Regions from separate parts of the Rossellomorea sp. FS2 genome, predicted to be linked through region 2. Evidence: riboswitches for the same ligand, from Rfam matches in the RefSeq annotation. Region 2 holds a riboswitch; each other region holds the start of a gene.
What was found. A riboswitch is a leader RNA that binds a small molecule or an ion and turns the genes downstream of it on or off. The one in region 2 is predicted to bind cobalamin.

Region 1: linked by a shared signal. The riboswitch ahead of ACNA6I_RS00235 (hypothetical protein) and the one ahead of ACNA6I_RS08420 (ribonucleoside-diphosphate reductase subunit alpha) in region 2 are both predicted to bind cobalamin.
Region 3: linked by a shared signal. The riboswitch ahead of ACNA6I_RS04950 (ABC transporter substrate-binding protein) and the one ahead of ACNA6I_RS08420 (ribonucleoside-diphosphate reductase subunit alpha) in region 2 are both predicted to bind cobalamin.

What each region holds. Positions count from the first base shown of each region.
Region 1 is NZ_JBLRVS010000001.1:33,292-36,567, reverse strand. It holds gene ACNA6I_RS00245 (biotin transporter BioY) at 1-279, opposite strand, end outside; gene ACNA6I_RS00240 (ABC transporter substrate-binding protein) at 375-1,337, opposite strand; gene ACNA6I_RS00235 (hypothetical protein) at 1,303-1,845, opposite strand; cobalamin riboswitch at 1,981-2,164, opposite strand; gene ACNA6I_RS00230 (hypothetical protein) at 2,293-2,625, shown strand; gene ACNA6I_RS00225 (YwqG family protein) at 2,880-3,276, opposite strand, start outside.
Region 2 is NZ_JBLRVS010000001.1:1,619,295-1,622,570, forward strand. It holds gene ACNA6I_RS08420 (ribonucleoside-diphosphate reductase subunit alpha) at 1-1,670, opposite strand, end outside; cobalamin riboswitch at 1,815-1,996, opposite strand; gene ACNA6I_RS08425 (SurA N-terminal domain-containing protein) at 2,531-3,276, shown strand, end outside.
Region 3 is NZ_JBLRVS010000001.1:920,989-924,264, reverse strand. It holds gene ACNA6I_RS04955 (FecCD family ABC transporter permease) at 1-976, opposite strand, end outside; gene ACNA6I_RS04950 (ABC transporter substrate-binding protein) at 939-1,889, opposite strand; cobalamin riboswitch at 1,995-2,177, opposite strand; gene ACNA6I_RS04945 (PadR family transcriptional regulator) at 2,344-2,898, shown strand; gene msrA (peptide-methionine (S)-S-oxide reductase MsrA) at 2,927-3,276, shown strand, end outside.

The sequences.
Region 1 (3,276 bases), 1.6 Mb from region 2:
TCCAACGATGTACCCTCCCGTCGGACCGACCAGGACATGGGCTCCTCCGCTCATCCCTGCAAACACCGGGAGTCCGGCTGCCCCAATGGCGGTGTATCCGACGAGGGCAAAAGCCCCGTAGCGGCTCCCAAGAATCGTCGCCGTCAGCCCCACTGCCAACGTCTGCCCGCTGATCGGCACGAGGGGCAGGGGAATTTCGATTTGCGCAAAGATTCCCGTGATCGCTGCAAACACCCCGCACTGAATAATCATTCTCAACCTGTCTCGATCCATTTCCATACACCCCTTGAAATATGTAAACTTAATTATATTATTAGTTTACATATTAAAAGCGAGTTTGAAAAGGCTTTCTTTTACACTATTTTGAATGAATTCTAGAAAAGGTCCGGATAAACAGCCTTGGCCGTGATTTCGACTGCCTCACCGATCCTCGGGCCCGGTCGGGACATGACATCGGAATCAAGATAGATGACCCGGTCATCCTTTACGGCGTCGATCGTGTCCCAGCCGGTCCTGGATTTGATTTCATCTACGGGATTTTCCACATAGTTCACCGTTGTCAGAATGGTCGCAGGATTCCGTTTGATGATTTCTTCTTCCCCGAGCTTCGGCCAGCCCTCCTGATCGGCAAATACATTATCCACACCAGCAGCCTGGAGGATCTCCTGCTGGAAGGTCGTTCCACCCGCCGTATAGATCTCAGGAGCGGGGCTGATTTCAAAATAGACTTTTTCTTTTTCGTCAAGTGCCTGGACTTTTTCACCGACATCGGAGATTTGTTTCTTCATCCCTTCAATCACTTCGTTCCCCTTCTCTTCGGCCCCCATTACCTTTGCCACCTGTTCGATATCGCCGTAAACGTCGTCAAAGGTTTGGGCAGACTGGATGACGAAAACCGGAATGCCCGCATCTTCAAGCTGCTTGATCCCTGCATCATCACCTGTTGTATAGGCGATCACGACGTCTGGGTCCAGGGAAATCACTTTTTCCGCATTGACGGTCATGGAATCGGAGATGACCTCGAGATCCTCCACCTCCTTCGGATAATGATCGAATTCAGTCACCCCGACCACTTTATCCCCTGCCCCTACGGCATACAGGATCTCTGTGTTGCTCGGTTGCAGGGAAACGACGGTCTCCGGAACCTTTTTGAACGTGACTTCTTCCCCGCGGTCATCCTTGACGCTATAGACAGTTGACTTTTCTTCTTTTTTTGTTGATGCTGTTTCTTCACCGGTCCCACATCCTGATAGAATGAGACCAAAGCTGATGAACAATCCGATCCATGCATGTTTTTTCATCTCACTGTTCTCCCTTGCCTGATTTTGATAGTCCATAGGACTTGCTGATAAAGGGGATTTCTTTCACCCCTTCACATTTATTCACATACACGGCCATGACGAACAGGACATTTGCCAGCAGATGGGCATATTTGAACAGCAGATTGTCCACTTTCTGTTCGAGGCTTACCTTATGGAGGGCCCTGACCGATTTCTTCGCTTCGCTCCTGCACGTATGAAGGACCGTAGCCGCGTAGCATCCCTGAGGAAGCAGGAATGTTCGGATTTCCTCTTCCACTTCGTTCACGTACGTGTCATACAGGTCGCTCAATCGCTGCAGATCCTGGAGGGAGATGGCCATCTCCCCCCGCACCGAACCATTCAGGTGATAAGCCATCTCGCAAAGATAAAGCAGATCTTCACGGACTGCCCCCTCTGTCAATGAAGAAGCCTGACCGATCCTCGTTGCCAGGGAATCCGTCCGGATCTCGAAATCGACCGTCGACTGGGACTCCCTCATATACGGATAACAGATGTATCTGAAATCCTTTTTCCCCACGTTCATCCTCCCTTTCTTCTCTTTTAGTGAATCACCGATCGTACCGGAAACGGGCATAAAAAAAACCAGCCAAACGGCCGGCAATCATCATCAAAATAAAAGATGCATCAAGCCGCACCATCCCCTTAACTTCCGAAGAGCATAATACGATGGAAATCAGGCAGGTATCCTGGCTTGTGCATCATCCTACTTCAAGGCCCTTCCCGTTCATTGATGGAACAGTGGGTTTTTCCTTGGTTCGTCAGCACTTACAGTTGCGGAAACAGCTCCGGTTTTTCACCGGATTCCCTTTATGCGCGAGCGCACCTGATTTCTGCGAAGGTCTATTCACTTAAGGACCATTATACCATGTGAGCCCATATGGAGTGTCCCTATTTTTTCAAATCCCTTTCATGAACCTGTCCGTATCTGAATAGGAATGAATAGGACAAACAAACAAGAAGGGATGATGGCATGAAATGGTTGATCCCACTGAGCTTCATATCCCTGCTGCTGGCAGGGTGCGGAAGTGAAGAAAAGAGCTACGAGTTGTGTGGATACGGGGATATGCTGGTGTTGAACGGGAAGGGATATGTGCTATTGCCTGTCAAGAAGACGCTCACCCTCGACGGGAAGGCAGGGGAGATCAAGGAGAAGATCGGGGATGAGTTCCATCCTGAAAAAGACTACACGGCGAATCATCTGAAGAAGGGGACGGATCTTTATTATGTAAAGGACCACAGCACCTATCTCATCGCCAAGACTTCTGACGAACGATACCTCCTCTATGAAGAGATTGAAAAATGACGAGCACGATCAGTGTAGGTTCTTTATGCCGCTCATGATTTCCGTGCAAGACTTCGCTTTCCACGGGTAGCCCGTGAGCCTCCTCGGCGGGCCTGCGGGGTCTCACATTAGCTACTCTCCCGCAGGAGTCTACGTCTTGCACTCCAATCAACCGCTGGAATCAATGAAATTCTTTTGTTCCAAAAAATTAAAAACCCGAATTCACTAGCCTGATCGTAGGCAAATGAATTCGGGTTTTGCTATGCCGGCTCGTCTTATGAACAATCCCAGTTATAGACCACATTGCCGAATTGTTTCTTCTTAAGATCTTCTTTCTTTATGAAGAAGTTGGCAATGCCGCAGTCGCCCCACATCATGTCCACTTCATCATCCGAGTCGATCTGCAGCAGCAGCAGTGCATGGTCCTGATCTTCATACTGACGCGGATCCTCCTGTGTGAAGCCCGGATATCCTCCGATCTTATGTCCGAAGCCGCTTTGGGTTTCATAGAACTCATCCATGAGGGCGTCGGCCTCTTCCCCATCATCGGTCATGGATTCAAACAGATCCCAGCTTTCCTTCCCGAACACCTTCTCGAAGCGATAGTCGCCTGCGCTGATCGTTTCACTTGTCAATTCCGCCAGGACGGCGCCTTCCTTCGTGACAGGGAAA
Region 2 (3,276 bases):
TATAAATGGTCACAGTACGATACCGCCTCATCGCTCTCCCATTTGATTCCTTCAAGGGCAAGGAGATGATGCCATCCGAATGTACCGAGTCCGATACCCCTGTACCGTGCATTCGTCAACTGGGCCTGCAGGACCGGGATATCATTGAGATCAATGACATTGTCCAGGAGCCGCACCCCGATCGTGACGACACGTTCCATCTGACCATCCCGTACCGTCCTTGCAAGGGAAACGGACGCAAGATTGCACACCACATAGTCTCCCGGATTTTTGTAGGTGATGATCTTCCCGTCCTTGACCACTTCTTCTTCCATCACAGTCGGGCTCATGTTTTGGGCGATTTCCGTGCAAAGGTTACTGCAGTAGATCATGCCCTTATGACTATTTGCATTTTGACGATTCACACTGTCGCGATAGAACATGTAAGGCGTGCCCGTTTCAAGCTGGGAAATCATGATCCGCTTAAAGATATCGATCGCCGGGATGATTTCTTTGGACAAAGCCGGCTCATTTACACATTCCCAGTACTTATCGCGGAACGTACCGGATCCTTTTTCCTCATCAAAGTGGTCTTCAAGGGCATAGCCCATGATGGTCTTCACTTCATGAGGATCGAACAGATACCAGTCCCCGCGATTCTCGACCTGCTCCATGAAGAGATCAGGGAGACAGACGCCCGTGAACAGGTCATGGGTACGAAGGCGCTCATCTCCGTTGTTCAATCGCGTATCGAGGAAGGAGAAGATATCTTTGTGCCACACATCCAGATAGACGGCGATGGCCCCTTGGCGCTGGCCGAGCTGATCCACGGAGACAGCCGTATTGTTCAGCTGCTTCATCCATGGGATTACACCGGAGCTGACCCCCTTGAACCCTTTGATATCACTTCCGCGACTTCTTACTTTCCCCATATAGATACCGAGCCCGCCTCCGTTCTTGCTCAATGTGGAAACGTCCGTATTACTGTCGTAGATGCTGCGCAAATCGTCTTCCACCGTATCGATGAAGCAGCTTGAGAGCTGTCCATAGCTCTTGCCGGCATTGGCGAAGGTAGGGGTTGCCACAGTCATATACAAGTTGGACAGGGCCCAATAGGCTTCCTCTACAAGCACGAGCCTGTGCTCCTTCGGCTCATTCATCAAGAGCGTCATGGCGATGATCATGAATCTCTCTTGCGGCAGTTCGAATAAAACCCCTGAATGATCCTTGGTGAGATAACGCTCTGACAGGGTGACGATTCCTATGTAAGTGAACAATTCATCCCGTTCAGGACGGATGAGACTTTCGAGATGATCCATCTCCTCTTTGCTGTATGTATCCAGTAATTTCGTAGAATACAGATTCTTCTCGGTCAGTGTCCCGATAAGCTCATATAAGCCTTTATAAGGCTCCATACCTCTTGCGTTTGCACTGATGGCGTAGAGATTCTTCAAATATAGCGAGGCCGCCACGTACGTCCAATCAGGTTCATTTGATGAAATACGCTCAACAGCAGACAGGATCAAGAACTGCAGAAGCTGTTTTTCCTCCACTCCTGGCTGATTTTCCGTATAAAGGGCTACCTTTTGAGTGTATTCCTCCCAATTCAATGCTTCATGGCTTTCCCGAAGCCCGCTTAATAGACGTTCCGCTCTATGGGATGCCGTAGTTCCGTTAATGGTTGATGTCATACTAATATTCCTCCCTTTTATTAGTCGGGAGAGGATGAAAAAAGCCCATCCTATTCACATAGGATGGGCAGTCATAAACGATAGATTCACAAGGCATACTACGCCAAGGGTAATCCTCGCCTATCCTCCCAATTCCCGAAGAAGATAACACGTACTAATCCTGGCAGGTCTCCTGACTTGTGCTTTTTGCCTACTCGAAGGCCTTCCCGTCCGATGGACAGTGGCATTCCTTCTTTCGTTTGCACTTACAGTTGCGGGGACAGTCCCGGAATTTCACCGGGTTCCCTTTTAAGTCGATATCCGACACCACAATCATAGGTTATAAACAATATATTGTTATGAAATTTAAGAAAAACACAATATGTTGCGTCTTTTATATTAAACCAACTTTCTACATTTTACAACAGAGAAGCTCAAATGAAAAGAATGAAAGCAGGATGAATTTATGCCTACAATTATTTTTTTCGTTAAATTCCATAGAAGAGCAGAACAAGACAGTATGTAATCCTTCCATATCGGGCCAGATGGCGCCAGACTTCCCTTGAGGAAATCCTGTTATCCATTTATGATGCAATAGAAGGTTGTTTTGACCGTATTCTTAGGTCCCCTATTATTTTGAGCCGCTGAGATGGTACCCCCATCGACAGCGGCTCCTTTTTTACCACGAATTCCTTACAGTTATGTTTCATTCACCAGGCTGTCACACGTTTTGTCTTCGATAAACCCGCATTTTATATGGCTTCTTTTCTATTTCAAGGGAATTACAAGGAAATTAATCCTCCCAAATACTTTCTTTTTCTCCGGGAATCCTTTAAAATGCCCTTTAGAAGCTTGAAACCCAGTTTCGAAAGGAGATCACTATGAATAAACGTTTACTCACGATCCTTTTAGCGGCTATGACCGTACTGCTGCTCGCAGCTTGCGGAGCTAATGATGATAGTGCAAAAAAATCCGATGATAGTAAAAAATCCTCCGAACAGGCAAAAAGCGAGGAAGAACAAGCAAAACAAATGAAAGAAATGCAAAAAAAGATGGACAAGCAGAAAGTCGACAACGATAAAGTCGTCGCCATCGTAAATGATGAAAAAATCAAAGGGGAAGACTACAACAACGTACTCTCTTCTTCTCAAATGCAATATCAGCAAATGGGTCAGGACCCAACCTCCAAGGATGCTGCCAAACAGATTAAAGAACAAACCATCGATAGCCTTGTAGGTCAGACACTTCTACTTCAACAAGCCGATAAAAAAGGGTATAAAGCTTCAGATGATGAAGTGGACAAGCAGCTCGAAGAAGTCAAAAAGCAATATGAAGATGATAAAAAGTTCAATGCAGCCATGAAAGATGCCGGATTCACCATGGATGAACTGAAAAATCAGATTGCCGAAAACATCAAGTATACCAAATATGTCGATAAAGAAATCAAGACCGAAAAAGTGACAGACGACGAAGTGAAAAAAATGTACGAACAGTACACTAGCCAAAGCGGCCAGGATTCTAAAGATGCACCGAAACTTGAGGATGTAGAGCCGCAGATCAAATCACAGCTTGAGCAGCAAAAGAAACAAGAACAGCTTGTGAAACACGTGGAAGATCTGAAGAAAGA
Region 3 (3,276 bases), 700 kb from region 2:
GCTCAGTCGGTGCAATGATGGTCCGCGATACAAGATCGGCCAGCACGAGGAATCCTCCACCTGTCAGTACGGATAGCGGCAGGAGATGGACATGGTCATGACCGACGATCCTGCGAAGGAAGTGGGGCACCACCAAGCCGACAAACCCGATTGTACCCGAAACGGCTACAGCCGCGCCCGTGAGTATACTTCCGGAGATAAGGATCAGCAGCTTCCTTTTCTGGACTGATATCCCGATGTAGCGAGCCTGATCCTCCCCGAAGCTCATCCCGTTCAACTCTTTGGCATTGAGCAGCAGCAAGAGGACGCCGACCACGAAGAATGGCAGGACGATCCCCACATACTCCCATCCTCTCATGGACACGCTCCCGAGCAACCATCCGATGATCTGCCTCAATTCCTCCCCTGTTAGTGCGATCATGAGGGAAATGAAGGACCCCAGAAACGAACTGAAGATGATGCCGGTCAGGATGATCGTTTCCACCTTCATCGTCCTTTCGACCTTTTGGGCAAACCATAGGACGATAAAAATGGTCACGACGGAAAACAGGATACTCAAAAATGGAAGCGTGAACGGACCGATGAACGGGATCGTCAAATGGAAGAAGAGCGTGACCACCGCCCCCACTGATGCCCCCGAGGAAACACCCAACGTGTATGGATCGGCAAGGGGATTCCGCAAGAGACCTTGAAAAGAAGCTCCCGCAACAGCAAGGGAGCTTCCTACGATCAGGGCCAACAGGACTCTTGGAAGCCTGATGGAATAAACGATATTAATGAACATCTGATCTACCTCGGGCGGTACAGCTCTTCCAGTCATTTTTGCCCCGATGATCTGGAGGATATCCATGAACGGGACCCGGATCGTACCGACAGAGATGGCTACCAGGATAGAGATGATAAGGAAAGCAAGGGACGCAGCGTAACTGATCCAAATTTTATTCTTTGAATAGCTCCGGATAGACCGCTTTGGCAATTTCCTCTACTCCTTCTACGATCCTTGGACCTGAACGCGTCACAAGATCGGTGTTCACATCATGCACTTCTTCGTCCTTGATGGCTTGTACATCCTTCCACGCGCTGCGATCAAGGACTTGTTGAACGGCTTGCTCACCATATGTCGTGATGATGACGTCAGGATTTTTTGCGAGGACGTCTTCTTCACTTACATTGATCCATCCTTCCTGATCTCCCATCACATTGTCGGCATTGATGGTTGCAAGCATTTCATCGACGAAGGTATTCTTGCCGGTGGAATAGATCTCAGGTTCCCCGGAAACCTCCACATATACGCTTTTCTTATCTTTTACAGAAGCGGTTTTTTCTTTGATGGACTCAATTCCATCCTTCATGTCTGAAACGACTTTTTCCGCCTTTTCATTTTCCCCAACAAGTTTTCCGATATTCTCGATTGTCGTATAGACTTTATCAAAGCTGGATGCATCACGTACGACATAAACAGGAATACCGGAATCCCTGATCTGGTCCAGACCGGCTTTTGCTGATACAGCCGTGGATTCATGGGCAAGGACGAGATCGGGTTTCATCCCTACGATCTTCTCGACATTGAATTCCATTCCGCCGATCTTCTCAATATCTGCAGCTTCTTTCGGATAGTTATCAAAATCGGTCACCCCGACGACGTTTTCACCGAGTCCCAGTTCAAAAAGGATTTCCGTATTACTTGGGATAAGGGTGACAATCTTTTCAGGTGCTTTCTCCAGGGTGATATCATCCCCGAGTGCGTCCTCTACCGTGACCGGTTCGGATACGGATTCACTGCTTTTTTCAGAGGATTTTTCCTCTGCTTTGTTGTCTGTCGTTCCACATGCTGTCAATAATCCAAGCGCTAGGAACAGGGCTAATACGATCTTGATTGAATGTTTCAATCGTTTCTCCTCCTTGTTCGTTCCAGGCGAAAGAAAAACATCCCTTCAACAGGGATGTTAGTGTAAAATGCATCAAGCACCGTACACCCTTCTATCCGCGTAGATCGGTGTGATCAGAACATGGGCAGGTCTCCTGGCTCATGAGTATGCGCTCCTCCGCCTTCCCATTTCATCGAAACAGTGGCGTTGAAGGAGCAAACCCATTTACAGTGGCGGGACCGCGCCGGAATTGAACCGGCTTCCCTATTATGAGGCGTCAAGCGCTTCACCCATGATCTTTATGTAAGATTATCCACTGAGAATTATACACAAGTTTACAAGGATAGTGAATCTTTTTTCACATCCTGCAGCTCGAGCGCCGTCTTGGAAGGGCTTTGAGAGCCCATTCATGATATAATGGACCTTATTACGAGATTCAATGGCCCAGCGCGTCAACATGATAAGGAGTTTTTTTATGTCTATTCGATATGCATTGCTCGGTTTATTGGCCAAGCAACCTCAGACGGGCTACGACCTGTTCCATACATTCAAAACCCAGCAAATCTACTATTGGAGCTCGACCCACTCCCAGGTATACAAGGAACTCGGGAAGATGGAGGAAGAGCACCTTACCACTCATGACATCGTTTATCAGGAAGGCAGCCCGAATAAGAAGGTATATACCATCACCCCTGACGGAGAACGCCACCTGATAGAATGGATGATTCATACAAAGAGCAAACCAGCCAAGATCAAGGATGAATTCCTGATCAAGACATCTGCCTTTCACGTCATTTCAAAAGAAGAAGCCATCTCTCTCCTTCAACGGATGAAGGCGCATAACGAAATGGTGGTCACCGGGACCGGGCAGTGGAAGGAACAAATGTTTCAGGGCAATAAGCCCGGTTATGGGCAGGTTGGAGAGTATTTGACGGCAGAGTATGGGATCAGGTACGCGCAGATGTATGTCGACTGGTGTGATTGGGCAATCAAGGAGATTCATTCCCTTCCTGAGGATACGGAATCTTGACTACTACTATGATTTGGAGGAAGAACTGATGAGTGCACATACACATTTGGCAACATTCGCGGGAGGATGCTTCTGGTGCATGGTGAAGCCTTTCGATGAGCTCCCAGGTATACACGGAATCGTTTCCGGCTACACAGGGGGTCACATCAAGGACCCGACATACAAAGAAGTCAAAGAAGGAAACAGCGGTCATTATGAAGCGGTTCAGATTACATTTGATCCTGAGCTTTTCCCATACGAACGGCTTCTGGAGCTGTACTGGCCACAAATCGATCCAACGGATGATGGCGGGCAATTCCAGGACCGCGGTGATCAATACCGTACGGCCATCTTTTATCATGATGAAGAACAGCGGAATGCAGCAGAAGAAACAAAAAG